2 regions of the Streptomyces sp. NPDC025651 genome follow, and region 1 is predicted to be linked to the other one. Evidence: predicted binding sites of a transcription regulator. Region 1 holds the regulator's gene; the other holds the start of a gene.
The links. Region 1 encodes HspR, which represses chaperone genes until heat shock. Its sites were predicted from a motif close to TTGAGNNNNNNNNNCTCAA; they were not measured.
Positions count from the first base shown of each region.

Region 2: a site for HspR is predicted at 2,372-2,390, ahead of dnaK (molecular chaperone DnaK). Genes of this name have one in related genera too.

Region 1 covers NZ_JBVHLZ010000002.1:484,137-498,903, forward strand. Annotated here, with positions in the region: gene ACZ4D5_RS10210 (hypothetical protein) at 1-348, opposite strand, end outside; gene ACZ4D5_RS10215 (helix-turn-helix transcriptional regulator) at 673-1,662, shown strand; partial or broken gene ACZ4D5_RS10220 (helix-turn-helix transcriptional regulator) at 1,787-1,981, shown strand; gene ACZ4D5_RS10225 (helix-turn-helix transcriptional regulator) at 1,978-2,994, shown strand; gene ACZ4D5_RS10230 (helix-turn-helix transcriptional regulator) at 3,263-4,237, shown strand; gene ACZ4D5_RS10235 (hypothetical protein) at 4,304-4,819, opposite strand; gene ACZ4D5_RS10240 (heat shock protein transcriptional repressor HspR) at 4,919-5,368, opposite strand; gene dnaJ (molecular chaperone DnaJ) at 5,370-6,563, opposite strand; gene grpE (nucleotide exchange factor GrpE) at 6,609-7,292, opposite strand; gene dnaK (molecular chaperone DnaK) at 7,292-9,163, opposite strand; gene ACZ4D5_RS10260 ((Fe-S)-binding protein) at 9,518-11,785, shown strand; gene ACZ4D5_RS10265 (FG-GAP repeat domain-containing protein) at 11,888-13,318, shown strand; gene ACZ4D5_RS10270 (FG-GAP repeat domain-containing protein) at 13,461-14,767, shown strand, end outside.
Region 2 covers NZ_JBVHLZ010000008.1:320,070-334,836, forward strand. Annotated here, with positions in the region: gene ACZ4D5_RS27965 (DUF6345 domain-containing protein) at 1-1,571, opposite strand, end outside; gene ACZ4D5_RS27970 (OsmC family protein) at 1,884-2,309, shown strand; gene dnaK (molecular chaperone DnaK) at 2,460-4,337, shown strand; gene narI (respiratory nitrate reductase subunit gamma) at 4,386-5,111, opposite strand; gene narJ (nitrate reductase molybdenum cofactor assembly chaperone) at 5,108-5,686, opposite strand; gene narH (nitrate reductase subunit beta) at 5,683-7,284, opposite strand; gene ACZ4D5_RS27995 (nitrate reductase subunit alpha) at 7,286-10,969, opposite strand; gene ACZ4D5_RS28000 (hypothetical protein) at 11,199-11,621, shown strand; gene ACZ4D5_RS28005 (helix-turn-helix domain-containing protein) at 11,632-12,483, opposite strand; gene ACZ4D5_RS28010 (4a-hydroxytetrahydrobiopterin dehydratase) at 12,566-12,874, shown strand; gene ACZ4D5_RS28015 (class I SAM-dependent methyltransferase) at 12,883-13,623, shown strand; gene ACZ4D5_RS28020 (class I SAM-dependent methyltransferase) at 13,774-14,727, shown strand.

The DNA.
Region 1 (14,767 bases):
GCGGGGGGTGGCTGTGATGTTGTCCGTGGCGCTCATGGCGCCCGGGTCCTGCTGCTCCTGCTGTCCGACCACCTGGTGGTCGCGCCGGTCGAGATTGACGAAGACCATCCCGTACCGGATGGCACACCGCACGGGCTGCGGCGCGCCTCGGGGCCTGCGCAGGCACCGGTAGGCCCGGATCTCCTCCTCGTCGTCACGGGTGACGACGATCGGCTCGCCGAGCAGGGTCACCATCAACGAGTCGCCGCGGTGGGGGATCGCGGTCACGAGATCGATGAAATGCCAACCGGAGCGGTAGGCGGTGGCCATTTCTCGGCGGAACGTGCGGTCGTCGGGAGGGGTGCTCATGCCTGGCCGCCCTTCGGTCCGACGGTCCAACCCGTGTCCGCTGCCGGGGCCGCACCCACACTGGTCCAACCAGTGTCCGTACCGCCCGCCACCTCGGAACTTCCGCTGCCAGAGCTCGCGCCACTAAGGGCACCGAGGGCCACAGCGGCAGAGAAGACTGCGGCAAGCACTGAGCCAAGTATTCTCACGCGCATAGTCGGCTTCGTCCTCACTTGATGGATTCTTCTCCCCCGGCCATGAAGACGATGGCTCATTCAGGCATGTCAGCGCCACAGGAGCGATGCATCATGTTCTTGCACGTTCAGGACCCTGGGGGGTGGAGATATGACCACAATCAACTCACAACCGACACATCCCCATGCTGTCACTGAGCTGTGCGACGAGGGGGCACGCCTTTACGCCAGTGCGCTGCGTTCGGGCCGCATCAATCGTGTCGAAGTGGAACTCGCGCCTTGTCTGGTGGAGTTCGCCCTGCTCCACCCTGATCCCGACGACGCCAACTGGCTCCGACCTGTGCCGCCGTCGGTCGCGCTCGCGCAACGACTGCACCCGTTGGAACGCGAGATCCAGGACCGGAGGCGGCTGGCCATCGAGCTCACCGACTCCTTCGAGCAGTTTGTCGCCATCAGCACGCAGAGCCCGGCAAACATTCACGCGATCACCGTGCTTGAGGGGTTCGACCGGATCAACGCGGCGCTAAATTCAGCCACCTCCGAGTGCACCACATCCGTTCTGACCATCCAGCCCGGGGGCGGGCGCCCCGTGGACGCCCTGAACCAGGCCCTGGAGCGGGACCGGCCGTTGACGGACCGTGGTGTCAGCATTCGCACGCTCTACCAGCACACCGCACGACACAGCCAGGGAACGCTGGCCTATGTGGACCGCATCTCGGGCGGCAAGGTACAGGTCCGCACGCTCGAAGAGCTCATCGAGCGCTTGATCATATTCGACCGGACCGTCGCCTTCATTCCCGCCAGCGACGACCGGCGGGTGGCCCTCGAACTGCGTCACCCCGGCCTGGTCGAGTACCTCAGCAAGGTCTTCGAACAACTCTGGGAGCGCGCTGTCCCGTTGACCGAAGAAGTCCCGTACGACATCGCACCCGACGGCATCACCGGCGTCCAACGCTCCATAGCCCGGCTCCTCATCGAGGGCCACGTCGACGAGGCCATCGCCCGGCGGCTCGGCATGAACGTCCGGACCTGCCGCGCCCACATCGCCAAGATCGCCGCGGCCCTGGGCAGCGGAAGCCGGGCCCAACTCGGCTATCTCATCGCCCAGTCGGGGATCCTCGACCAGGACCGCCCCAAGTGACCGCGGAACCCCGCCGTTCCCACGGACCCGACGAGCTCCGCGAGTCCGCCTCGACGCCGTACGCCCGCGCCCTTCGCGAGAGCCGCACACCTCGCAAGGATGCCGAACCGCCGCCGTGCCTCGTCGCCGGCACGCCATCGCCGGCCTCCTCGTCGAAGGCCTCACCGACAAGGAGACGGCCGACCGCCTCGGCATGAACGTCCGCACCGCCCGCGTCCACACCGCCAAACTCGCCACGACTCCCGGCAGCGAAAGCCGCGCCCGACTCGGCTGCCTCATCGCTCAGTCCGGGATTCTCGACCAGGACCGTATGACGTGACCAAAGAGATGCATCGCCCCCATGGACCCGACGAACTGTGCGAGGCGGGATCGGCGCTGTACGCCCGCGCCCTCCGGGAGAGCCGTGTGCCGCGCCAGGATGCCGAACAGGCTCCGTGCCTGGTCGACTTCGCGCTGCTGCGGCCGGACACGGAGGACCCGCACTGGCTGCTCCCCACCGCCCCGTCGATCGCCCTGCCCCGGCTCCGTGAAGCAATCCAGGAGCGGATCACACAGGAGGTCCGCCGCGAGGCCCTGCTCACCACCGCGTTCGAGCCGCTCATGGCGCTCTCCCCGACGCCGTCGCCGGCCTCGGCCGCCGTGTCCCCGGAAGGGATCTCCGCCATCACCCTGCTCGACGGGCTTCCCCGGATCCAGGAAGCCCTCGGCCGGGCCCTGACCGAGACCAGTCGGGAGGTACTCTCCATCCAGCCGGGCGGGGTCCGGCCCACCCCCCTCCTCGCCCAGTCCCTCGACGAAGCGCGCGGCTTCCTGGCCCGCGGCGGCAGTCTGCGGACGCTGTGCCAGCACACCTCACGGCACTCGCTGCCCATGCTCGCCCAGTACGAGGAGCTCAAGGGCGACGCCGAGGTCCGCACGCTGGACGAGGTTCCCGAGCGCCTCTTCGTCTTCGACCGGACCGTGGCCGTCATCCCCGTGAACAAGGACCGCAGCATCGCGCTGGAGATACGCCACCCGGCCCTCGTCGAGTACTTCGTCACGACCTTCGAACGGCTCTGGCGCCTCGCGGTCCCCATCTACCCGCGCACCATGCAACTCCCGTCCGCGAACGGCATCACCGCCCGCCAGCACGCCATCGCCGGCCTCCTCGTCGAAGGCCTCACCGACGCCGAAGTGGCCGACCGCCTCGGCATGAACGTCCGCACCGCCCGCGTCCACATCGCCAAACTCGCCTCCACCCTCGGCAGCGAGAGCCGCGCACAACTCGGCTACCTCATCGGGCAGTCCGGAATCCTCGATCCATCCGCCTCGTGCGCCTCGTCCGCCTCGTAGGGCGGCCGGATCCCCACGGTCGTGATCGCGGCGGTTCGGCCAAAACGTGGGCAGCGGAACGCGCAAGAGCGCAGGGTGCGGAATTCGCCACCCACCCTGTCAGGACAGGCATCAGACCGTTCCACCACCCCGGCGACAGTCGGGCATTCCCGGCCGGAACCGACCAAATCCCTACCACGAGAAGTGGACACTTCAATCACGGCCGACGCCCCGCCTAGGTGGCCCCTGCATAGAATCGCCGCGCTTCACCTACCGGGAGGGAGCGCATATGGTCAAGGAACATGCGCCACATGGAGTGGAGGAACTCTGCGAGGAAGGGTCCGGCGTGTACGCCCGTGCCCTCCGCGAAGGCCGGATCCACAGCAAGGACGCGGAACACGCCCCTTGCCTGATCGACTTCGGCCTGCTCCACCCCGACATCGACGACATGCGGTGGCTGCTTCCCACCGCCCCCGCCGCCGCCCTCCCCCTCCTGCTCCGCACCATCGAGGACCGGATCTCCGACCAGCGGCGCCGCGAAGAGCGGCTCACCGCGGCGTTCGAGCCGCTCATCGCCCTGGACGCCCAGCTGTCGTCCGCCACGGACACCCCCACGATCACCGTCCTCGACGGCCTGGAGCGCATCAACTCGGCCATCGACCGCGCCATGCAGGACGTGACGGAGGAGTTCCTCGCCGTCCAGCCCGGCGGCACCCGGCCGCCCGAAACGTTGGCCGAAGCTTTTCCCCGGGACCAGGCGATCCTCAGCCGGGGTTGCCGGATGAGGACCCTCTACCAGCACACGACGCGCCATTCCCTGCCCGTGCTCGCCTACTTCGAGCAGCTGGACGGCGACGCCGAGGCCCGCACCCTCGACGAGGTCACCGAGCGCCTCTTCGTCTTCGACCGGACCGTGGCCTTCATCCCCGCGAGCAAGGACCGCAGCGTCGCCCTCGAACTGCGCCACCCGGCGCTCGTCGAGTACTTCGCCACCACCTTCTGGCGGCTGTGGCGCCTGGCGACCCCCATGTGGCCGCTCGCCGCCCCCCAGCCCTCGGAGGGCGGCATCACACCGCGCCAGCGCGCCATCGCCAACCTCCTGGTCGAGGGCCTCACCGACGCCGAGATAGCCGACCGCCTCGGCATGAACATCCGGACGGCCCGGGTCCACATCGCCAAACTCGCCACCACCCTCGGCAGCGAGAGCCGCGCCCAACTCGGCTACCTCATCAGCCAGTCCGGAATCCTGGACAACAGACCCTGACCCGAGACGTCCGGCGCCCGCGACAAGTCACAGGGCAAGGCCACCACCGCAGGCGAAGGCCCGCCCTCAGCCCCCGTCCCCCTCGGCCCACTCCCGCAGCAGCGTCTCCCGCTCGGCCGCGCGCGGTGTGCCGCCCTCGTGGCGGCGGCCCCAGGCCGACATCGCGGAGAGGGTGGTCAGGAGCGTGCCCGCGCCTTCCGTGAGGCGGTTCAGGAGGGCCCGGGAGAGGTCGTACTCCCTCTGGGAGTAGCCGATCGCGGCCGCCGTGTACGCCGTCAGTTCGGTGTCCTCGCCGTCGGAGCCCGTGATACGGACCGTCATCGTCGGCGCCTCGTCGCCGCCGCCGAGGCCCGCCGTGAGGACCATGTCGACCGCCGCGCCCACGTGCCGCTTCAGGGACTTCACCGGGACGTCGTCGACCGTGAGGCCATGGACGTCCTCCCACGGCCAGACCCCGGACTGCCTGTCGCCGAGGGCCACCACGCCCTCCGGCGTCAGGCGCACCCCCGCGGCCAGCCCGGAGGGCTTCGCGCCCACGTAGACGTCGCCCTCGGCGATCCAGAACAGCCCCACCATGGCCATGGTCAGCTCAACTCCCCGTACCCACACGCCCACATACCGACTCAGGGCCGGGAGGCTGTCGCCTCCCGGCCCTGTATCAGATTACTCAGGCTCCGAAACCTACTGCTCCTGCGACCTCTTGGGCCGCCACACCACCAGCGCGCTCGCCTGCTGCACGTCCTGGTAGGGGACGAGGTCGCGGCGGTACGAGGCGTGCACCGCCGCTTCACGTTGCTGCATGGCGGCGGCGGCTCCCTCCACGGCCGCGGAGAGCTCCGCGACACGCGACTGAAGCGCCGCGACCTGGTTCTCCAGCTCGATGATGCGCTTGATGCCTGCGAGGTTGATGCCCTCCTCCTGCGACAACTGCTGCACCGTGCGAAGCAGTTCGATGTCGCGGGCGGAGTAGCGGCGGCCGCGCCCGGCCGTGCGGTCGGGCGAGACCAGGCCGAGGCGGTCGTACTGCCGCAGGGTCTGCGGGTGGAGGCCGCTCAGCTGGGCGGCCACCGAGATGACGTACACCGGCGTCTCGTCGGTGAGTTGATACGGATTTCGACGACGGCCGTCCATCTCATGCTCCCTTCGCGGCCTGGAACAGTTCTGCCCGCGGGTCGTCGCCCGCAGTCGCCTCGCGGTAGGACTCCAGGGCTTCCTTCGCCGTGTCGGACAGAGACGTCGGGACCGACACCTCCACCGTCACGAGCAGGTCGCCCCGCGTGCCGTCCTTGCGGACCGCGCCCTTGCCGCGCGCCCGCATGGTGCGGCCGTTCGGCGTGCCGGGCGGCAGCTTCAGGGTGACGGCGGGTCCGCCGAGCGTCGGGACCTTGACCTCGCCGCCCAGCGCCGCCTCCGCGAACGTGACCGGCACCGTGACCGTGAGGTTGTCGCCCTTGCGGCCGAAGACCGGGTGGGCGTCGACGTGCACGACCACGTACAGGTCGCCGGCCGGGCCGCCGCGCTCGCCGGGGCCGCCCTTGCCGCGCAGCCGGATCCGCTGGCCGTCCGAGACGCCCGCCGGGATCCGCACCTGCATCGTGCGGGACGACTTCGCGCGGCCCGAGCCCTTGCAGACCTCGCACGGGTCCTGGGCGATGAGCCCACGGCCCTTGCAGTCCACGCACGGGTCGGTGAGGGAGAACCCTCCGCCACCGCCCCGCGAGACCTGCCCCGTGCCGACGCAGGTCGGGCACACGCGCGGCGTGCCGTTCTTGTCGCCGGTGCCGGAGCACGCCTTGCAGGGCGCCTGGGAGGACATGCGGAGCGGCACCGTCGCGCCGTCCACCGCCTCCGTGAAGCTCAGCGTGACCTCGGACTCGATGTCCTGGCCGCGCCTCGGCTGCGTACGCGTGCCGGATCCGGCACCCGCGCCGCCGCGGTTGAACAGGCCCCCGAAGACGTCACCGAGACCGCCCCCGAAGCCGCCGGCGCCCGCTCCACCGCCACCCGGGCCGCCGCCTCCGAAGAGGTCGCCCAGGTCGAAGTTGAACGAGCCGCCGGCGCCTGCGGGGCCCTGACGGAATCCGCCGTTGCCGAAGAGAGCACGCGCCTCGTCGTACTCCTTGCGCTTCTTGGGGTCGCCGAGGACGTCGTTCGCCTCGGAGATCTCCTTGAAGCGCTCCTCCGCCTTGGCGTTGCCCTTGTTGGCGTCCGGGTGGTTCTCGCGGGCGAGCTTCCGGTACGCCTTCTTGATCTCGGCTTCGGTGGCGTCCTTGGGGACGCCGAGGACCTTGTAGTAGTCCTTCTCGATGAAGTCCTTGGTGCTCATCCCCGACGTCCCTCCTCTCTCGTCAGTGCGGCGTCAGGTACAACGTCAGCCCTCGTCCGGGCCACCGCTGTCCTTGTCCGCCGCCTCGGCCGACTCGTCGGCCCCCTCGGCAGTCTCACCCTTGACGGTCTGCGCGCCCGGCTGCGGCTCGGCCACGGCCACCCGCGCGGGGCGGATGGTGCGCTCGCCGATCCGATACCCCGGCTGCAGGATCGCGACGCACGTCGTCTCGGTGACGTCCGGTGCGTAGCTGTGCATCAGGGCTTCGTGGATCGTCGGGTCGAAGGGCTCGCCCTCCTTGCCGAACTGCTGCAGCCCCAGCTTCGCGACGACCGTCTCCAGGGACTCGGCCACCGACTTGAAGCCGCCCACCAGCTCGCCGTGCTCACGCGCGCGGCCGATGTCGTCGAGGGTCGGGAGGAGCTCGGAGAGGAGGTTCGCCGAGGCGATCTCCTTCACCGTCACCTTGTCCCGCTCCACGCGGCGGCGGTAGTTCTGGTACTCGGCCTGCAGCCGCTGGAGGTCGGCGGTGCGCTCGCTGAGCGCCTTCTGTGCCTGGTCCAGCTGGGCGGTCAGGCCCGCTGTCTTCGCTGCGTCCCCGGCCGGGGCCGCCGGGCCCTCCTCGGAGGAGGGCTCGGCGGCCTTCGGCGCCGCGTCATCAGGGGTGGCGCCGGAGGGGACGTCGGGGTTCTCGGCGTTCTCGCCGAGGCCCGGGGTCTCCTCGGTCATCAGGCGGCGCCGCCCTTCGCGTCACCGGGCTTCTCGTCGTCGACGATCTCGGCGTCGACGACGTCGTCGTCCTTGGACATGTTCGGGGCCTCGCCGCCCGGGGCAGCGCCCTCGGGACCGCCGGCGGCCTGCGCGCCCTGGGCGTCGGCGTACATGGCCTGGCCCAGCTTCTGCGAGACGGCGGCGACCTTCTCGGTGGCGGTGCGGATCTCGGCCGTGTCCTCGCCCTTGAGCTTCTCCTTCAGCTCGCCCACGGCCTCCTCGACCTCGGTCTTCACCTCGGCGGGGACCTTGTCCGCGTTGTCGGTGAGGAACTTCTCCGTCTGGTAGACGAGCTGCTCGCCCTGGTTGCGGGACTCGGCGGCCTCGCGGCGGGCGTGGTCCTCCTCCGCGTACTTCTCGGCCTCTTCGCGCATCCGGTTGACCTCGTCCTTCGGCAGCGAGGAGCCACCGGTGACGGTCATCTTCTGCTCCTTGCCCGTGCCGAGGTCCTTCGCGGTCACGTGCATGATGCCGTTGGCGTCGATGTCGAAGGCGACCTCGATCTGCGGGACACCGCGCGGGGCCGGCGGCAGACCGGTCAGCTCGAACATCCCGAGCTTCTTGTTGTACGCCGCGATCTCGCGCTCGCCCTGGTAGACCTGGATCTGCACGGACGGCTGGTTGTCCTCGGCCGTCGTGAAGATCTCCGACCGCTTGGTCGGGATGGTCGTGTTGCGCTCGATGAGCTTGGTCATGATGCCGCCCTTGGTCTCGATGCCAAGCGACAGCGGGGTCACGTCGAGGAGCAGGACGTCCTTGACCTCACCCTTGAGGACACCGGCCTGCAGGGCGGCGCCGATGGCGACGACCTCGTCCGGGTTCACGCCCTTGTTGGCCTCGTTGCCACCGGTCAGTTCCTTGACCAGGTCGGCGACGGCCGGCATACGGGTGGAGCCACCGACGAGAACGACGTGGTCGATCTCGGAGAGCTGGATGCCCGCGTCCTTGATGACGTTGTGGAACGGCGTCTTGCAGCGCTCCAGGAGGTCGGACGTGAGCTGCTGGAACTGGGCGCGCGTGAGCTTCTCGTCCAGGTGCAGCGGGCCCTCGGCGGAGGCCGTGATGTAGGGCAGGTTGATCGTGGTCTCCGTGGAGGAGGACAGCTCGATCTTGGCCTTCTCGGCCGCCTCGCGCAGGCGCTGGAGCGCCATCTTGTCCTTGGAGAGGTCCACGCCGTGGCCGTTGTTGAACTGCTTGACCAGGTAGTCGACGACGCGCTGGTCCCAGTCGTCACCACCGAGGTGGTTGTCGCCGTTCGTGGCCTTCACCTCGACGACGCCGTCGCCGATCTCGAGCAGCGAGACGTCGAAGGTGCCGCCACCGAGGTCGAAGACCAGGATGGTCTGGTCGTCCTTGTCGAGGCCGTAGGCCAGGGCGGCGGCGGTGGGCTCGTTGACGATGCGCAGGACGTTCAGGCCCGCGATCTCACCGGCCTCCTTGGTGGCCTGGCGCTCCGAGTCGTTGAAGTACGCCGGGACGGTGATGACCGCGTCGGTGACCTTCTCGCCCAGGTAGGCCTCGGCGTCGCGCTTCAGCTTCTGGAGGATGAACGCGGAGATCTGCTGGGGGTTGAACGCCTTGTCGTCGATGTCCACCTTCCAGTCGGTGCCCATGTGGCGCTTGACCGACCGGATGGTCCTGTCGACGTTGGTGACCGCCTGGCGCTTGGCCACCTCGCCGACCAGCACCTCGCCGTTCTTCGCGAAGGCGACGACGGACGGCGTGGTCCTGGCGCCCTCGGCGTTGGTGATGACGGTGGGCTCGCCGCCTTCGAGAACGCTGACGACGGAGTTAGTCGTGCCCAGGTCGATGCCGACCGCACGTGCCATTTCGATTCCTCCAGATGACTTCTTGAGTGGATCTGGCTCAAGAATGCATCAGCCGTTTCCCGGAGTCAACAGAGCTGAGTCGAGGGGACTCAACTCTTATCCAGCACTTACACGCAACCAAGCCCCCGCAAGGGGCGCGGGGAACTGCGCGACCAGCCACGACCGGGCCGCAGACGAACGACGCCCCGAGCGGAGTGTCCATGCAAGGCTTGCCTGAGCGACGCAGATCACCGCCTTGCTGGCTACAGTGCGGCGAGTTAAGTGGGTAGTCTCAGACGGACTGCATAAGTTACCGCTTAGTAATCAGTCGTAGTCCGCTACGAAGTCCCGCCTCGCAGGCCCGAGGAGCCCCCAATGCAACTCGCCGCGATCATCGTGTCGCTGGTCCTAATCGCGGTCGGCGTCGCGCTGTTCGGCCGTGCCATCCTGCAGATCGTCCAGCTCATGCGGCTCGGTCAGCCGGTGCCCGCCGGCACCAGGACCGACCTCCCCCTCCAGCGCACCCTCACCGTGGTCCGGGAGTTCCTCGGGCACACGCGGATGAACCGGTGGGGCATCGTCGGCTTCGCGCACTGGTTCGTGGCGGTGGGCTTCCTCACGCTGCTGCTGACCATCGTCAACGCCATCGGCCAGCTCTTCAAGGCCGACTGGATCCTGCCGATCATCGGTGACTGGGCGCCGTACAACATGTACGTCGAGTTCATGGGCACCATGACCGTGCTCGGCATCCTGGTCCTGATCGTCGTGCGCCAGCTGAGCAAGCCCGGCAAGCCGGGGCGCAAGTCCCGTTTCGCGGGGTCCAAGACCGGCCAGGCGTACTTCGTCGAGACCGTCATCCTCGTCGTCGGCGTCTGCATCTTCATGCTGCACGCCCTCGAAGGCGCCCAGCACCACGTGGACGGCTACGAGGCGTCGTTCTTCATCTCGTACCCGGTGGTCTCCTGGTTCGAGGGCATGGACGTCTCCACCCTGCAGAACCTCACGTACTTCTTCGCCGGGCTGAAGATCGCGACCTCGTTCATCTGGATGATCACGGTCTCGGTCAACATCAACATGGGTGTCGCCTGGCACCGCTTCCTCGCCTTCCCGAACATCTGGTTCAAGCGGGAGGCGAAGGGCGGGACCGCGCTCGGCGAGCTGCAGCCGATGACCTCCGGCGGGCAGCCGATCGACTGGGAGGACCCGGCCGAGGACGCCGTCTTCGGTGTCTCCCAGGTCGAGCAGTTCTCCTGGAAGGGCCTGCTGGACTTCTCCACCTGTACCGAGTGCGGCCGCTGCCAGTCGCAGTGCCCCGCGTGGAACACCGGCAAGCCGCTGTCGCCGAAGCTCCTGATCATGTCGCTGCGCGACCACGCGCACGCCAAGGCCCCGTACCTGCTCGCCGGCGGCGGCAAGTCCATGGAGGGCGAGGAGAAGGCGACCGAGGAGCAGCTGGGGGACGTGCCCGCCGCCGCGCTCGCGGAGGCCGAGCGGCCGCTGATCGGGACCCACGAGGAGAACGGCGTCATCGACCCGGACGTCCTGTGGTCCTGCACCACCTGCGGCGCCTGTGTCGAGCAGTGCCCGGTCGACATCGAGCACATCGACCACATCGTCGACATGCGCCGCTACCAGGTGATGATCGAGTCCGCGTTCCCGTCCGAGGCGGGCACGATGCTCAAGAACCTGGAGAAGAAGGGCAACCCCTGGGGGCTCGCCAAGAAGCAGCGCGTGGAGTGGACCAAGGAGGTCGACTTCGAGGTCCCGATCGTCGGCAAGACCGTCGACGACCTCACCGAGGTCGACTACCTCTACTGGGTCGGCTGCGCCGGCGCCCTGGAGGACCGGGCCAAGAAGACCACCAAGGCCTTCGCGGAGCTCCTGCACATCGCGGGCGTCAAGTTCGCGATCATGGGCGGCGACGAGAAGTGCACCGGTGACTCCGCCCGGCGCCTGGGCAACGAGCCGCTCTTCCAGCAGCTCGGCCAGGAGAACGTCGCGATGCTGAACATGGCGTTCGGCGAGGACGACGAGGACGAGAGCACCAGGAAGCCCAAGTCCAAGAAGAAGATCGTCGCCACCTGCCCGCACTGCTTCAACACGATCGCGAACGAGTACCCGCAGCTGGGCGGCGAGTTCGAGGTCATCCACCACACGCAGCTGCTGCAGCACCTCATCGACGAGGGCAAGCTGATCCCGGTGACGCCGGTCGAGGGTCTGATCACGTACCACGACCCCTGCTACCTGGGCCGTCACAACAAGGTCTACACGCCCCCGCGCGAGATCATGGACAAGGTGCCGGGCCTGCGCCAGCAGGAGATGCACCGCCACAAGGAGCGCGGCTTCTGCTGCGGCGCCGGTGGTGCCCGCATGTGGATGGAGGAGCGGATCGGCAAGCGCATCAACACGGAGCGGGTCGACGAGGCGCTCAGCCTCAACCCCGACATCGTGTCGACCGCCTGCCCGTTCTGCCTCGTCATGCTCACGGACTCCGTGAACGGCAAGAAGAACGACGGCAAGGCCAAGGAGTCGCTCCAGGTCGTGGACGTCGCGCAGCTGCTGCTCGACTCCGTGAAGACGCCGGTCGACCCGGCCGGTGACGAGGAGTCGGCGGACGCGCCGGAGCCCGAGCCGGTCAAGTAGGCCCCTGCCACCAGCTGTTCAGGCCGGTTCCGCCCTCGGGCGGGACCGGCCTGTTGCGTGGAGGCGGCCGGTCCGTGATCCACGCGTGCGTACGTTGACCTCATGCGTCCAGGTACAAGTGCGGGTACGAGTGCGGTTTCAGGTCCGGGTATACGTCGGGGCGTCCTCGTCACGTGTGCCGTACTGCTGCTCTCCTCCTGCACCGGGTCGGGAGGCGGGAAGGAGGGGGCCGGGCAGGCGGACGCGCGGCGGCCCGCCGCGGGCAGGGCCGCCGAGGAGCCGCGGGAGGGCGATCTGAACGGCGACGGGTACGACGACATCGCGACCGTCATGGCCGGGCGCCTCGTCGTCGTGTACGGCTCCGAGCGCGGCGCGCAGCCGCGGACCCGCACCGTGGTGCGGCTTCCGGGGCGGGGCGCCGAGGCCAGGCACCAGGACACGCTGCTGCACCGCGGCGACCTCGACCGGGACGGGTTCACCGATCTGGTGGCGACGCTCGCCGACGGACGGCAGTGGGCCCTGTGGGGCGGGGCGCGCGGTGTCACCGGGCCGCGCGAACTGGCCACCGGGAAGCGGCGGGTGATCGATCTGGACACGTCCGCCAACGACTTCGGCAGCGTCGGCGACTTCGACGGCGACGGCAGCGCGGACGTCTTCCGGCTCGGGGCGCCGGACGAGACGGCGGGGAGCGTGCACGCGGGGCCGTTCGGCCGGGACGGGAAGCCCGCGCGCGAGAAGGAGCTCGACGAGGAGCTCCCCGAGGACAGCCTGCCGTACCGGTCGACCTCGGCCGACTACGACGGCGACGGGCGCAGCGAGCTGACGGTGTGGCTGCGGTGGACCGACCCGGAGATGGAGGGCGACGGCGTCAACTACGGGCGGGGCGCCCACCATTACCGGGGCTCCGAGGACGGCCCGCGGTTCGTGCGGACCTCGGGCGACCGGACAGGGGACCTGTACGCGGGCACCCCGGCCGACGTCGACGGGGACGGCGCCGACGAGCTCCTGACGACGGGCTACGACTCCTCCACCGGAAAGCTGGGCGTCGCCGTGAACCAGGTGCCGGGCGGCGGGAAGCCGCGAGGCGTCTCCTTCGACCGCGTACCCGGCCTGGAGCCCCGAACGGGCGGCGGCCTCACGAACCGCGCCGTCGGGGACGTCGACGGCGACGGCAGGCAGGACCTGGTGTTCGGCATGCCCGAGGGCAACAACAGCCGCGGCCTGGTCGTCGTCCTGCCCGATGTCGCCCACGCGGGCCCAGGCACCCGCCTGCGCACCGTGGACCTGGAGTCTCCCGGCGTCCCCGGCGCCAACCGCGAGCCCAACTCCGAGGACACGACCTACGTACGGCACCGGCTCACCGTGCGCGGCCCTCTGCTCGACGTGGACGGCGACGGCCGGGCGGATGTCGTCGCGGGCGCACAGGACGACATGAAGCAGACGGGCCTGTGGGTGTTCCCCGGCAGCCCCTCGGGGCTCGATACGCGCGCTACACGCCGTATCACCCTGAATGACCTGGGCCTGCGTGACTGACAAGTGACCAAAGCGGCATCCCGCCGGACTTAACGCCTCCGCACAGCCGGAGCATCATGTGCTGGTTGTTGCTGGTTGTTGTCTCATGGGGCGGGTCGGGTCGGGGTTGATGACGGGCATACGGAGTGACAGACGGCGCGGCATGCCGATGCGCCTCGCCGCGGGCACGCTCGGCTGTGCGCTGCTCCTCGTGGGCTGCGGCAGCCACGAGGGCGACGGCGGCGGCGCGAAGAACGGTGACGAGCGGCCCGTCAGCATGGCGGGCAAGGGCGCGGCCCAGCAGCCCGTTCCGCGCGGCAGGGGAAGCAGGGCCGACGACGACTTCAACGGTGACGGCGCCCGTGACCTCGTACTCGACGATCTCGTGCACCGCGACCACGGCGACGACGCGGGCATCGGGATCGTCTACGGCTCCCGCGCCGGACTGCGGCCCGGCGCACGGCAGTTGCTGAGCGCACACGCCAACGGGGCGCGTACGAAGGGGCAGTTGCCCGCGGCCTTCGAGTCCGAGGCCGCCTGCGACCTCGACGAGGACGGCTTCACCGATCTGCTGGTGTCCACCGACCCGCCCTACGACGGCCAGGGCCGGCCGCCCGTGCCGCTGCAGATCCTCTTCGGCTCGCCCAAGGGGCTCGTCGGCAAGGCCGTGAAGCTGAAGGTGCCCGCGCAGGCACGTTTCGGCAACGACTGGCCGGACCAGCCGGTGTGCGGCGACTTCGACGGGGACGGCGCGAGCGACCTGGTGCTGCACGCGAGCGGGGCCCGCATGACGTTCCTGCGCGGCCCGTTCAGGCGGAGCGGCGCCCCGCGCGCCGCGGGCAGGCCCCTCGTCGCGCCCGGCGACGCCCTCGTCACGGGCAGGGCCACCGACGTGGACGGCGACGGCTACGACGACGTCCTCGTGCGCAAGGCCGCGGGCGCTTCGGGCGCCGCCGCCGGGGCCCTCGTCCTCGGCGGCCCCGAGGGCCCCGACGAGACCGGGGTGCTCCTCCCCGCGGGCAAGGACATCGCGTTCGGCCGCTTCGGCAGGGGCAGGGGCATGGACGCGGCGATCGCCTCGCCGCGCGGCGTCGCCCTGCGCTACGAGGTACCCGGCACCCTGCGCGGCACCCTGGAGGCCAAGGACGTGGCGGTGGACGCGGGCGACCTCGACGGGGACGGCCTGAGCGAGCTGGTCATGAGCGGCGGGGGCAGCGGGAGCGGCGACGGCGCGGGAGAGGTGCGGGTCTTCCGGGGACGCACGTCCGGGCTCGCCCCCAACGCGACGGCGCTCGTGGTGCCCTCCGCCAAGGGCACCACGCAGGTCCTGCGGGTCGCGGACTTCGACGGCGACAAGCGCGCGGACCTGGTCCTGCGGACGTACCGCGGCGAGGGACAGGACGTCGTGGGCGTCTACCCCGGCCTGAAGAGCGGTGACCTGGTCTCCCGCAAGCCCCGACTGACCTTCTC
Region 2 (14,767 bases), on a different contig from region 1:
ATCTCGATCAGCTTGCGGGCCGCGGGGTAGGCCTCGTTGCCCTCCATCTCGTAGCCGACCTCGAAGGTGCCGGGGACGTCCCGGACCTCGGGCACGGCCTGTGCCGCGGCGCCCTGCTCCGGCTCGTCCGCGGTGACCGCCGCGAGCTCGGCGAGGAGCCTGCGCTGCGCCGCGTCGAGCGCCCTGCGCGGGTCGCGCTCCAGCGGGGCCGCCGTCGCCTTGCCGCCCTTGGGCGGAGGCGGCGAGATCTCCGTGCTGGGCTCGCGCGTGACGCCGGTGGCCTCGCGGGTCGCGATCTGGGACTGGACGACCGTGCCGTCGTTGTCGAGACCGACGCGGATCAGGCCGCGGCCCGGGGTGATGACGGGCACGCCGTCGAAGACCTGGCGGAACGTCACGTGCGTCTCCAGGGAGACCGGGCGGCCGACCTCGGAGCCGTCCTTCGTCCCGGAGTTCTGCATCAGGTCGTGCACGCTGTCGACGACCAGTTCGGCACCGTCCGCGTACCTCTCGGCGAACGCGCGCGCCGCCTCGACGGCGCGGTCGGTGGGCAGCTGCTGGGTGTTGCGGTGGTTGCCCTCGGCGAGCCTGACCCAGCGCACGCCCTGCGGGCCCGTGGAGACGATCCGGTCGCCGGAGGAGGCGTTGAGCACGCCCTGCCGCTCGATCTGCACGTCCTGCAGCGCCGCCGAGGGGAACTCCGCCAACTGCCCGATCCTGGTGAGCTCCGCGCTCGGGTCGCGGGGCGCGAGCTGCACGATCTTGTGCTGCCCGGGGAGCTGGGCGAGCGGCTCCCTGACGCCTTCGCGCGCGTTGTACCAGCGCCACGCGTACCAGTTGTCCGGCACGTGCTCGCGGAAGAAGTTCCGCTCGGTGTTGAGGCGGTTGGTGGCCTCGGCCTGGGTGGCGCCGACCGCGCACACGGAGGGCGCCTGGCCGTGGTAGATGTCCCAGCTGGCGTTGAGCCACGCGTCGCAGAACGTCTGTCCGGCCCGCCACTTCTCCCAGAACTTCTTGCCGTAGTCGGGACTGTCGATGCTGACCGTCTCGAAGCCGAAGATCATCCGGAAGCCGATGTTGGGACCGGCCCAGGTGCGGATCGGGGAGTGGCCGCCGAGGACGCGCAGCGAGGTGCACGTCGACCAGAAGACGTAGTTGGCCTTTTCGTTGCCGAGCGCCATCCGGTTGGAGATGGCGTCACTGCGGCCGTCCCACACGCCGCCGAGCGGCGCGAAGAAGACGCCGTTGCCGTCCATGCCGCCGTGGCCCGAGTGGTACACCGCGCAGACCGCGTCCATGCCGTAGCGGTCCTGCCAGTTGTCGTACGTCTCCTCGTACGCCCACACCTGCGCGCCGCCGTCGGCGAACCAGAAGTTGCGGTCGTAGAACTGCTGGAGGTACGCCAGCCAGCCCGTGGCGTCGGCGTGCGTGTGGAAGAGCGGTGACTGGTTGACGAACTTCTGGATGCTGAAGGCACCCCACCAGCCGAAGGTCGAGTCGCGTGTGCCCGCAGCTCCCGGCTTCTCCGGTTCGAGCGGGGACGGACCGTGGTCCGAGTAGTTGATGCGCATGGCCATACCCCCTGGACGGTTCTCCTCGCGCCGTGCGCGAGGGGCCAAAAAAGTGTCACCGTCGACGGGTGTTGCCCAGTTGTCATTCCGGCCATAGAGCCCCCGTCACAGGCCTGTTCCCGCACATCAGCGGCCTCTGTGGCGCGGCGTCGCACACAATGTGTTCGTATCGGCGGAGCCGTACCTGCGCACCCCGATCGAACACGTCGCGGGCCGGACGGGGGCCCGCGCGGCCCGTTTTCATCCGGAGTGTGATCGGATGGGGGGCCACGGAACTTCCGATCACGGAACCGCACTGAAGGGAACTGCATCGTGGCAACCACGCGCTCCGCGCACACGGTCTGGGAAGGCTCTCTGACGGAGGGCTCGGGCACCGTCACCTTCGACTCCTCCGGCATCGGGGAGCAGGCGGTGTCCTGGCCGTCGCGCGCCGAGCAGGCCAATGGCAAGACCAGCCCGGAGGAGCTGATCGCTGCCGCGCACTCCAGCTGCTTCTCCATGGCGCTGTCGCACGGCCTCACCGGAGCGGGCACCCCGCCCACCCGGCTCACCACGTCCGCCGACGTGACCTTCCAGCCCGGCACCGGCATCACCGGCATCCACCTCACCGTCGAGGGCACCGTGCCGGGTCTCGACGAGGCCGCTTTCGTGTCGGCCGCCGAGGACGCGAAGGCCAACTGCCCGGTGAGCCAGGCCCTGTCGGGCACCACCATCACGCTTTCGGCCAAGCTGGCCTGACCCGACGCCTGTTGACGATGCCGTCGCCCCCTCCGGGGCGGCGGCATTGTCGCATCCGGGGGTTGACAGGATCTCACTCAAGTTTTGTGATGGGGAGTGGAGTAGACCTGGAAACGGGGGACTTGGGCTCGCTGCGGAAGGGACTGGACCATGGCACGTGCGGTCGGGATCGACCTCGGGACGACGAACTCAGTGGTGGCCGTGCTGGAGGGCGGTGAGCCCACCGTCGTCGCCAACGCCGAGGGCGCGCGCACCACCCCCTCGGTCGTCGCCTTCGCCAAGAGCGGCGACGTCCTGGTGGGCGAGGTCGCCAAGCGGCAGGCGGTCACCAACGTGGAGCGCACCGCCCGCTCCGTCAAACGCCACATGGGCGACGGGAGTTGGCGCTTCCCGGAGAGCGGCTCCGTGGACGGCACCCGCTACACCGCGCAGGAGCTGTCCGCGCGCGTCCTGCAGAAGCTCAAGCGCGACGCCGAGTCCTACCTGGGTGAGGACGTCACCGACGCGGTCGTCACCGTGCCCGCCTACTTCGACGACACCCAGCGCCAGGCCACCAAGGAGGCCGGCGAGATCGCGGGCCTGAACGTCCTGCGCATCATCAACGAACCGACCGCGGCGGCCCTCGCCTACGGCCTGGACAAGGGCGACGACCAGACCGTGCTCGTCTTCGACCTCGGCGGCGGCACCTTCGACGTGTCGCTCCTGGAGATGGGCGAGGGCGTCATCGAGGTCAAGGCCACCAACGGCGACACCCAGCTGGGCGGCGACGACTGGGACCAGCGGATCGTCGAGTACCTGGTGCGGCAGTTCAAGAACGCGCACGGCGTGGACCTCGGCAAGGACAAGATGGCCCTGCAGCGCCTGCGCGAGGGCGCCGAGAAGGCGAAGATCGAGCTGTCCTCGTCGAGCGAGACCGACATCAACCTGCCCTACATCACGGCCTCCGCCGAAGGACCGCTGCACCTGGCCGAGAAACTGACGCGCGCCCAGTTCCAGGAGCTCACCTCGGACCTGCTCGACCGCTGCAAGCAGCCCTTCCACCAGGCGGTCAAGGACGCCGGCGTCAAGCTCTCCGCCGTCGACCACGTGATCCTGGTCGGCGGCTCCACACGGATGCCCGCCGTCACGGAACTCGTCAGGGAGCTCACCGGCAAGGACCCGCACAAGGGCGTCAACCCGGACGAGGTGGTGGCGCTCGGCGCGACCCTGCAGGCCGGAGTGATCCGCGGGGACGTCAAGGACGTCCTGCTCCTCGACGTGACGCCGCTGTCGCTCGGCATCGAGACCAAGGGCGGCATCATGACCAAGCTCATCGAGCGCAACACCACGATCCCCACGAAGCGTTCGGAGACCTTCTCGACCGCGGAGGACAACCAGCCCTCGGTCGGCATCCAGGTCTTCCAGGGCGAGCGGGAGATCGCCGCCTACAACAAGAAGCTCGGCGTCTTCGACCTCACCGGGCTGCCGCCCGCGCCGCGCGGCGTCCCCAAGATCGAGGTCACCTTCGACATCGACGCCAACGGAATCATGCACGTCTCGGCCAAGGACCAGGCCACGGGCCGCGAGCAGCGCATGACGGTGACCGGCGGCTCCGCGCTGCCCAAGGACGACATCAACCGCATGGTCAGGGAGGCCGAGGAGCACGCGGAGGAGGACCGCAGGCGCCGCGAGGCCGCGGAGACCCGCAACCAGGCCGAGCAGCTCGTCTACCAGACGGAGCGGTTCCTGCGCGACAACGCCGAGAACATGGCGCGCGTCCCCGCGGCCACGAGGACCGAAGTGGAGTCCGCGGCAGCCGAGTTGAAGGACCTGCTCAAGAACCGCGCCGACGACACGGCGGCCCTGCGGGCGGGCGCCGAGAAGCTCGCCGCCGTGAGCCAGCAGATGGGCCAGGCCATGTACGCGAACACGGGCGCCGGAGCCTCGGCGGAGCAGCCGCCCCAGGACTCGGCCGCCGAGGAGGGCGTGGTGGACGCGGAGATCGTGGACGACGAGAAGGAGGGTAGGGGCGACGGAGGCGCCCCGTAAGGGGCGCGGGGAACTGCGCGACAAGCCACGACGTACCCGCAGACGGCGTCATGAATCTGCGCGCTCCCACCCTCTCCGCTCAGGCCGCGCAGCGACACGCTTCGGATCCTTGCTGCGGTACACCACATACGGCCGAAACAGATACTGCACCGGCGCGCTGAACATGTGGACGAGGCGGGTGAAGGGCAGCAGCGCGAAGAGCAGCATCCCGATGACGGCGTGGATCTGGAAGGTGAGCGGGACGCCCACCATCAGGTCCACGTCGGGCTGCAGCGTGAACAGGCTTCGGGCCCAAGGGGCGAGGGACTCGCGGTAGTTGTAGCCCTCGTCGAGACCGGAGTTGGTCAGCTTGGCCCACATGCCCATCACGATCGCCGCGAGCAGCACGAGGTACATCACCTTGTCGTTGGTGGTGGTCGCGCGGAACACCGGAGCCTTGGTGCGGCGGCGGTGGAGCAGCATCAGGATGCCGAGCACCGCGAGCGCGCCCGCCGCCGTGCCGCCCCACAGCGACAGCTTGTGGTACGCGCTCTCGGTCAGGCCGACCTTGTCCGTCCACGACTCCGGCACGAACAGGCCCATGAGATGGCCGACGAACACGAACAGGATGCCGTAGTGGAACATCGGCGAGGCGATGTTCAGGAGCTTGGACTCGTAGACCTGCGAGGAGCGCGTCGTCCAGCCGAACTTGTCGTACCGATAGCGCCAGGCGGTGCCCACGACGAGCGGGACAAAGGCGATGTAGGGAAGGGCGCCCCACAGCAGCGTGTTCATGAAGGTCGCTCCCCGATAAGTGCGAAGGGTTCCAGGCCGACGTCCTCGCGCGGCGGCCCCGAGCGGGCCAGCTCAAGGGCCTGCGCACGGTCCTTGGGCGAGGGCCCCGGCAGCGTCGCGCACACCGCCTCGACGACCGCGGCGTAGGGCGTGCCGAAGTCGCTCAGCGCGAGCCGCAGCAGTTCGAGGCCGCCGCGGTGCTCGGTGAGCAGGACGGGACCCGCGTGCGCGGAGAACTCCAGGACCGCCGGCAGGAAGTCCGGCAGCTCCTCGTCGCTGAACTCCAGGCCGTGCGCGCGGTAGACCTCCTTGAAGCGGACCAGGGCCATGCCGCGCCGCCGGGTGTCGCCATCGCTCCACCAGCTCAGATACAGGCTGTGCCGGTTCTTGAAGTCGAAGACCTGGACGTAGTGCGCGGCCAGTTCACGCGGGTCGGCGTCGGCCGCGTACGCGAGGAAGGCGTCGAACCGGGGCGGTGCCGCGGCCTTGAGCAGGGGCAGCCGCTCGTGGAACTCCTCGTCCGGGTAGGCGAGGCACAGCGCGGCGGCCTGGTAGAGAACGGCGTGTTCGTTCATCGCTCTTCCTCCTCCGGAGTGTCGGCGGTCTGCCGCTTGCGCAGCGCGTGGAAGTTCTCGATGGTGACCAGCGGCAGCTGCCTGCGTCCCGAGTCCTGGCCGAACGGCCCGTCGCCGCCCATCCCGGGGCCGTCCTCGTAGTCGAGGCTGCACGAGTCCGGCAGCGCCGACTCCTCCAGGCGCTGCGCGTCGGCGACCGCCGCGGTCGGGATCACGTACCGGTCCTCGTACTTGGCGATGGCCAGCAGGTGGTACATCTCCTCGATCTCGGGTCCCGACATGCCCACCGACCCGGCGACCGAACTGTCGGGCCGTTCCCCGAGGTTGATGGCCCGCATGTGCGCCCGCATCGCCGCCAGCTTCTCCAGCGAGGAGCGGACCGGCTCCACGTCGCCCGCGGTGAAGATCTCCGCCAGGTACTCCAGGGGGATGCGCAGGGTGTCGATCGCGCCGAAGAGGTTCGCCGCGTCCTCGCCGTCGTGGCCCGTCTCGTTCAGCGCGTCCACCACCGGCGACAGCGGCGGGATGTACCAGACCATTGGCATCGTGCGGTACTCCGGGTGCAGCGGGAGCGCCACCTTGTACCTGCTGATCAGGGCGTGCACGGGGGAGCGGCGCGCGGCCTCGATCCAGTCGTGCGCGATCCCGGCCCGCTCGGCCTCACGCCGCACCTCGGGGTCCTCGGGGTCGAGGAAGACACCCAACTGCGCCTCGTACAGCTTGTGTTCGTCGGGTTCCGAGGCGGCCGCCGTCACCTTGTCGGCGTCGTACAGGATCACGCCGAGATAGCGAAGCCGGCCCACGCACGTCTCCGAGCAGACCGTGGGCAGCCCCACCTCGACGCGCGGGTAGCACAGCGTGCACTTCTCGGCCTTGCCGGTGCGGTGGTTGAAGTAGACCTTCTTGTACGGGCAGCCGGTCACGCACTTGCGCCAGCCCCGGCAGTGGTCCTGGTCGACCAGGACGATGCCGTCCTCCGACCGCTTGTACATCGCGCCGGACGGACACGACGCCACGCACGCCGGGTTCAGGCAGTGCTCGCAGATCCGCGGCAGATAGAACATGAACGTCTGCTCGAAGGCGAACTTCACCTTCTCCGCGGCCTGTTGGCGGGTCCTGGCCACCATCGGGTCCAGGTCGCCGTACCGGGTGGCGCCACCGAGGTTGTCGTCCCAGTTCGACGACCACTCGATCTTCATCGGCTTGCCCGAGATCAGCGAACGCGGCTCGGCCACCGGGTAGTCGTCGCCGAGCGGGGCGTCGGTGAGGTTCTTGTACTCGTACGTCCAGGGCTCGTAGTAGTCCTTGATCTCCGGCAGCTTGGGGTTGGAGAAGATCTCCAGGAGCGACTTGACGCGGCCGCCGTTCTTCAGCTTCAGGGCGCCCCGCCTGTTCAGCTCCCAGCCACCGCGCCACTTCTCCTGGTCCTCGTAGCGGCGCGGATAGCCCTGCCCCGGGCGGGTCTCGACGTTGTTGAACCAGACGTACTCCATGCCGTCGCGGTTGGTCCACGCCTGCTTGCAGGTGACCGAACAGGTGTGGCACCCGATGCACTTGTCGAGGTTCATCACCATCGCGATCTGGGCCATGACCCTCATGTCAGTACTCCACATCTTGCGAGCGGCGGCGGATGACGGTGACCTCGTCGCGCTGGTTGCCCGTCGGGCCCAGGTAGTTGAACGCCCACGACAACTGGGCGTAGCCGCCGATGAGATGGGACGGCTTGAGGATGAGACGGGTCAGGGAGTTGTGGATGCCGCCCCGCTTGCCGGTGGTCTCCGCCTTGGGGACGTTCACCGTGCGCTCCTGCGCGTGGTGCATGTAGACCGTGCCCGCGGGCATCCGGTGCGAGACGATCGCCCGCGCCACGACCACGCCGTTGCGGTTGACCGCCTCGATCCAGTCGTTGTCCTGCACGCCGATCGCCTCCGCGTCCTGCGGCGCCATCCAGATGGACTGGCCGCCGCGCGAGAGCGAGAGCATGAAGAGGTTGTCCTGGTACTCGGAGTGGATCGACCACTTGTTGTGCGGGGTGAGGTAACGGACCGTCACCTCCTTCTCGCCGTCCGGGCCGAGCCGTGGCTCCCCGAAGAGCCGGTTCATGTCCAGGGGCGGCCGGTAGACGGGCATCGCCTCGCCCAGCTCGTGCATCCAGTCGTGGTCGATGAAGAAGTGCTGACGCCCGGTCAGGGTGTGCCAGGGCTTGAGGTGCTCGGTGTTGAGCGTGAACGCCGTGTACCTGCGCCCGCCGGACTCGCTGCCGCTCCACTCCGGCGACGTGATCACCGGCACGGGCGCGGCCTGGGTGTCGGCGTACGTGATGCGCTTGCCCTCGTGCTCGGCCGCCAGGTGCGCCATCTGCTGGCCGGTGCGCGCCTCCAGGGTGTGGAAGCCCTGGGTGGCGAGGCGGCCGTTGGTCGTGCCGGACAGGGCGAGGATCGTGTTGGCCGCCTTGACCGCGGTGTCCAGGGCGGGCCGGCCGTCGGCGGGGCCGCCGCGCACCACGCCGTTGCGCTCGCGCAGGTCCTCCACCTCCTGGTCGGGGTGGAAGGCGATGCCCTTCACCGGCAGGCCGAGCCGCTCCACGAGCGGGCCGAGCGAGGCGAACTTCGCGCCGATCGCGGTGTAGTCGCGCTCGACCACCGCCAGGTTCGGCATGGTCCTGCCCGGGATCGCCTCGCACTCGCCCTTGCGCCAGTCCAGGACGACGCCGCCGGGCTGCGCCGTCTCTCCCGGGGTGTCGTGCTGCAGGGCGGTGGCGACGACGTCCTTGCGTACGCCGAGGTGCTCGACGGACAGCTCGCTGAGCCGGTCCGCGAGGGCGCGGAAGGTGTCGAAGTCGGTGCGGGCCTGCCAGGGCGGGTCGACGGCCGGGGTGAAGGAGTGCACGTAGGGGTGCATGTCCGTGGTCGACAGGTCGTGCTTCTCGTACCAGGTGGCGGCGGGCAGGACCACGTCCGACAGGAGCGTCGATGACGTCTGCCGGAAGTCGAGCGAGACGAGCAGGTCGAGCTTGCCCTCCGGTGCCTGCTCGCGCCAAGTGACCGTCGAGGGACGCTCGTTCGGCGCGGCCTCCTCGGCCCGCAGCGAGGAGTGCGTGCCAAGGAGGTGCTTGGTGAAGTACTCGGCGCCCTTCGCGGACGAGCCGAGCAGGTTGGCGCGCCACAGCGTCAGGACGCGCGGCCAGTTCTCGGGGGCGTCGGGGTCCTCGCAGGCGAACTTCAGGGTGCCCGCCTTGAGTTCGTCGACGACGTTGGCCACCGGGTCGCCCGTCGTCGCGCCCAGGTCGAGGGAGTTGCGGTCGAACGTCGGGTACGACGGCATCCACCCGGAACGGGCCGACAGGGCCAGGCAGTCGGCGCCCGTCATCCCCGCGAAGCGGCCCTCGCCGAGCGGTGAGGACAGGACGTCCGCCGCGAACCTGTCGTAACGCCACTGGTCGGTGTTGAGGAACCAGTAGGCGGCGCCGATCATCTGCCGCGGCGGCCTGCTCCAGTCGTTGGCGCTCGCCAGCGTCGCCCAACCGGTGGAGGGGCGGCACTTCTCCTGCCCGACGTAGTGCGCCCAGCCGCCGCCGTTGCGGCCCTGGCAGCCGGTGAGCTGGAGCAGCGCGAGAAACGCGCGGTAGATCGTCTCGGAGTGGAACCAGTGGTTGGTCCCCGCGCCCATCAGGATCATGCAGCGCCCGCGCGACTTCTCGGCCGTCGTCGCGAACTCCCGTGCGATCTTGACGCACTTGGCGGCTGGGACGGAGGTGTGCGCCTCCTGCCAGGCGGGGGTGCCCGGCGTGTCCGCGTCGTCGTACGAGGCGGGCCACGTGCCCGGCAGCCCCGCGCGCCCGACGCCGTACTGCGCGAGCAGCAGATCGAAGACCGTGGTGACCAGCGGCCCTTCCTGTCCACCGAGCCGGGTCGCGGGCACCCCGCGCCGCACGACCTCGCCCCGGCCCTGGCCGTGCGTGCCGCCCTCGGTGTCGAAGCGGGGCAGCAGGACCTCGACGCCCGCCGCGACGTCCGCGCCGTGCAGGGTCAACAGCGGCTTGATGGAGCCCAGTTCGAGGTTCCACTTGCCCTTGCCCGACTCGGTCCAGCGAAAGCCCAGCGAGCCGTTGGGCACGGCGGGCTGCATCGTCGTCTCGTCGAGCACCGCCGTCTTCCACTCACCGCCCTCGCCCTCCTCGCCCAGGTCACTGGCGCGCAGGAACTTCGCGGGCACGTACGCGCCGTCGCGCTCGGTCAGCGTCACCAGGAAGGGCAGATCGGTGAACTTGCGTACGTAGTCGGTGAAGAAGTCCGTCGGGCGGTCGACGAAGAACTCCTTGAGGATCACGTGCCCCATCGCGAGGGCGAGGGCCCCGTCCGTGCCCGGGTGCGGATGCAGCCACTCGTCGGCGAACTTGGCGTTGTCGGCGTAGTCGGGCGCCACGACCACGACCTTCTGGCCGCGGTAGCGGGCCTCGGCCATCCAGTGCGCGTCGGGCGTCCTGGTCACGGGGACGTTCGAGCCCCACATCATCAGATACGCGGCGTCCCACCAGTCGCCCGACTCCGGTACGTCGGTCTGGTCGCCGAACACCTGCGGCGAGGCGACCGGCAGGTCCGCGTACCAGTCGTAGAAGGAGAGCATCGGCGCGCCGATCAGGCCCATGAAGCGGGCCCCCGCCGCGTGCGACACCATCGACATCGCGGGGATGGGGGAGAACCCGGCGACGCGGTCCGGGCCGTACGTCTTGATCGTGTGGACGTGCGCCGCGGCGACGATCTCGACGGCCTCGTCCCAGCTCGCCCGCACCAACCCGCCCTTGCCGCGCGCCTGTTGGTACGTCCTGCGGCGCTCCGGGTCGCTCTGGATGTCGGCCCAGGCGAGCACCGGATCCTTCAGGCGCGCCTTCGCCTCCCGGTACATCTCCAGGAGGACGCCGCGCAGATACGGGTAGCGCACACGGGTGGGGGAGTACGTGTACCAGGAGAACGCGGCGCCGCGCGGGCAGCCGCGCGGCTCGTACTCGGGGCGGTCGGGACCCACGCTCGGATAGTCCGTCGCCTGCGTCTCCCAGGTGATGATGCCGTCCTTGACATACACCTTCCACCGGCAGGAACCGGTGCAGTTCACGCCGTGCGTGGAGTTCACGACCTTGTCGTGGCTCCAGCGGTCCCGGTAGAAGGTGTCCGCGTCCCTTCCCCCGGTCAGCGACACGCTGTGCAGGTCGGGGGCGGCGGTGCCGCGCCGGAAGAACTTCCCCGCCCGCAGGAGGGCGGCGGCGGGCTCGGTCGTCTCTGTCACCGTGGAGCTCCCTAGGTCTGCCTCCCATCGAACCTAGGTGCGGCGATCCCGGGGCACCTGCTGGCAGCCGCCGTACGGGTTGCGGACGGGAGGGACGGGCATTACCTCGCACGTAATCGACCGGGTGGCGCGGGCTCGGCACAGTGGTGGCAACGGATCAGGGCCGGCCCGCAGAGACCGGATCCGTCACCAGTATCCGCTCCGTACCGCCGCTTGGAGGCAGCCCGCCATGACCACGTCGACCTACCCCCTCGCCACGCTGGCCCGCACCACCGACCCGACGACGATGCTGCGCCGCTTCCTCGGCCTGGACGCGGTGGTGACCGGGGCCAACGGCATCGCGTACGCCGCCGCGTCCGGCCCGCTCGGGCGCTTCCTCGGGGTCGACCCGGGGCTGCTGCTCGGCCTCGGCGCCGGGCTCGTCCTGTACGCCGCGGGCGTCGGTCTCCTCGGGGCGCGCAAGAGCCCGCCGACGCCCGCCGTGCAGGCGGTCGTCGAGATCAACGCCGCCTGGGCGGTGCTCAGCGTCGTCGCGCTGGTCGCCTGGTTCTCGCCCACCACGGCCGGGACGGTGTGGATCCCGCTGCAGGCCGTGACCGTGGGCGGCTTCGCCGCGCTGCAGTACGCGGCGCTGCGGGCGGTGCGGGCCTGAGCGTTGCCCCTCAGGACATGCGTGACTGCAGGAACTTGACCGTCGCCGGGTCGGCCGGGAGCAGCGTCTCGATGGCCAGCTCGGCGACCGTCACGTCCATCGGGGTGTTGAACGTCGAGATGGACGAGACGAAGGACAGGACGTGGCCGTCGTGCTCGATGCGCAGGGGCAGCGCGAAGTACGGCACCTCCGTGCCCGCCGCGAAGGCGTCCACCCCCGGGTCCCCCACCGGGTACGCCGCGACCTCGTCGTACACCGCGCGCAGCGCGTCCGAGCGCTGCAGCGCGATCTGCCGCTCCATCTGGTGCAGCAGGTGCCCGCGCCACTCGCGCAGATTGCGGATCCTGGGGGCGAGGCCCTCGGGGTGGAGGGTCAGCCGCATCGCGTTCAGCGGTTCCCGGAGCAGGTGCTCCGGGACACCCTCCATGATCATCGCGATGCCGCGGTTGGCCGCGACGACGTCGTACGCCGCGTCGACGACCAGGGCCGGGTAGGGCTCGTAGCCGGCCAGGAGCTGCTCCAGGCCCTCGCGCAGCGTGCCCATCGAGGGGTCGTCCAGCGGGGTCTCGCGGAAGCGGGGTGCGTAACCGGCCGCGAGCAGCAGGGAGTTGCGCTCGCGCACCGGCACGTCGAGGTGGTCCGCGAGGCGCAGCACGAGCTCCTCGCTCGGGCGCGACCTGCCCGTCTCGACGAAGCTGATGTGCCGTGCCGAGGAGTCGGCGCGCAGGGCGAGCTCCAGCTGGCTGACGCGGCGCCGCTCGCGCCAGCCGCGCAGCAGCGGCCCCACCCCGGAGGCGTTGTCCCGGGCGTTCCCCTTGGCCTTGCCTTTGGTGCTCCCCTTGCCGGGCGCGGCGGTTGTCATACGTAGACGGTAGTCGAAACAGTTTGTGGCAAGGTGAGCCGGAGATGGACTTGGTGATGGACTTCCTGGAAGGAGCGTGACCATGACCACCCCCGAACCGCTCTCGCTGAAGGAGATCGAGGACCGCCTCGCCGAACTGCCCGGCTGGTCCCTCGACGGCGACCGGATCACCCGCACCTACCGCCTCGGCTCGCACTTCGCGGCGACCGCCCTGGTGGTCCACGTCGCCCAGACGCAGGAGGAACTCGGCCACCACAGTGACCTGACGCTCGGCTACAACACCGTGACGCTGGCGGTGAACACGCACAGCGCGGGCGGCGCGCTCACCGACCTCGACTTCGAACTCGCCCGCAGGGTCGAGGAGTTCGCCCCCGCGCACGGCGCCGAGTGAGTCCGGCGATGCTGGACTACAGCAAGGAAGCCGACCGCTACGACGCCTCGCGCGGGGGTGAGCCCCGCGCCGCCGCGGCCGCGGCCGCCGTGCTCGGCCTGGTGCCCGCCGACGCCCGCACGCTCCTCGACGTGGCCTGCGGGACCGGCCTGGTCACACGGTGCCTGGCCGCCCGCGACGGGCTGCGGGTGACGGGGGTCGACGCGGCGCACCGCATGACGCGGATGGCCGCCGACCGGGTGCCGGGCGCCATCGTCCTCGGCGACAGCCGTCAACTGCCCTTCCCCGACGGGGTGTTCGACGCGGTGAGCACCGTCTGGCTGCTGCACCTGCTGTCCGGCGCCGAGGAGACCAGGGCGGTCGTCGCCGAGTGCGCGCGGGTGCTCCGGCCCGGCGGGGTCTACGTCACCACCGTCGACAAGGCGGCCTCGCACGACGTGGGCAGCGACATCGACGCCGTCCTCGCCCCGCGCCCGGTGCGGCCCGCGGTCGACCGCGCCGCCGACGTCGACGTGTACGCGGCCGAGCGGGGCCTCGCGCCGGTGGGGCGGGCCGGCTTCCGCGGCCACGGGCAGGGCCGTACCCCGCTCTCCACGGTCGACGACCTGCGCCGCGGCTGGTTCACGCGGATCCCGCCCGACGGGCCGCTGGCCGAACGCCTCGCGGCGGGCCTCGCGAAGCTGCCGGACCAGGAGGTCGCGCGGCCCGATCCGCAGTTCAGCCTGCGGGCGTACCGGAAGCTGAGCTGAGGGTCCGGCTGCCGGTTTTTGCCGCCCCGGCAACATCATTCGCCGAGAACGGGAAGTCGGGAGCACGCTGGTCCTGTCCCCGCATGCCCCGCATGAGGGGCGCGAGGCCACGAAGGTCACGAGGGCAGAGACGGAAGGCGGCACCACACGATGGGTCACGACCACGACCACGACCACGGACACGGGCAGGGACAGGGCCACGGGCGGCAGGGCGCGAGCCACGGTCACGGCACCGGCCACGGGCACAGCCACAGCCACAGCCACGACGACCTGGACTGGTCCGCCATGGGCGAGATGCTGGAGCGCTTCGCCCGCATCGCCGCCCCCATGTACGGCGAGGTGGCCGCCTGGCTGAACCGCTGGGTCCCCGACCCCGGCGTCGTCGTCGACGTCGGCAGCGGCCCCGGCGCCGTCTCCCTCGTGCTCGCCGACGCCTTCCCCAAGGCGCGCGTCGTCGCGGCCGACCCCGAGGAGCGGCTCCTGGAGCGCGCCCGCGAGCGCGCGGCGGACGAAGGGCTCACGGACCGCTTCGGCACGGTGCGCGCCGCGCTCCCCGACGACATCGAGGACGTACCGCGGGCGGACCTGCTGTGGCTGTGCAGGTCCCTGCACCACGTCGGGGACCAGGCCGGCGCCCTCGCCGCGCTCGCCGACCGCCTGGCACCCGGCGGCGCCGTCGCCCTCCTGGAGGGCGGCCTGACCGCCCGCTACCTCCCCCGTGACATCGGCTTCGGCCGTCCCGCGCTCCTCTCCCGTCTGGAGGCCGCCGACGAGGAGTGGTTCACCGGGATGCGCGAGGGCCTGGACGGCTCCAAGGGCGCGACGGAGGACTGGCCGGCGCTCCTGACCGCCGCCGGCCTGCGGTACGAGGCCACCCGCAGCTTCCTCCTCGACCTGCCCGCCCCGCTCCCGGACGACGCCCGCGCCCATGTGGTGGCGGAGTTCACGCGCCGCCGCGAGATGCAGGCGGACCGGCTCTCCCCGGACGACGCCGCCACCTTCGACCGCCTCCTGGACGCGGACGACCCGCAGAGCCTGTACCGCCGCCCGGACCTGTTCGTCCTCTCGGCGCAGACGGTGCATGTGGCGGTGAAGGACGCGTAAGCCGGTGAAGGGCGCCTGAGGGGCACCGGGCGTCAACCGG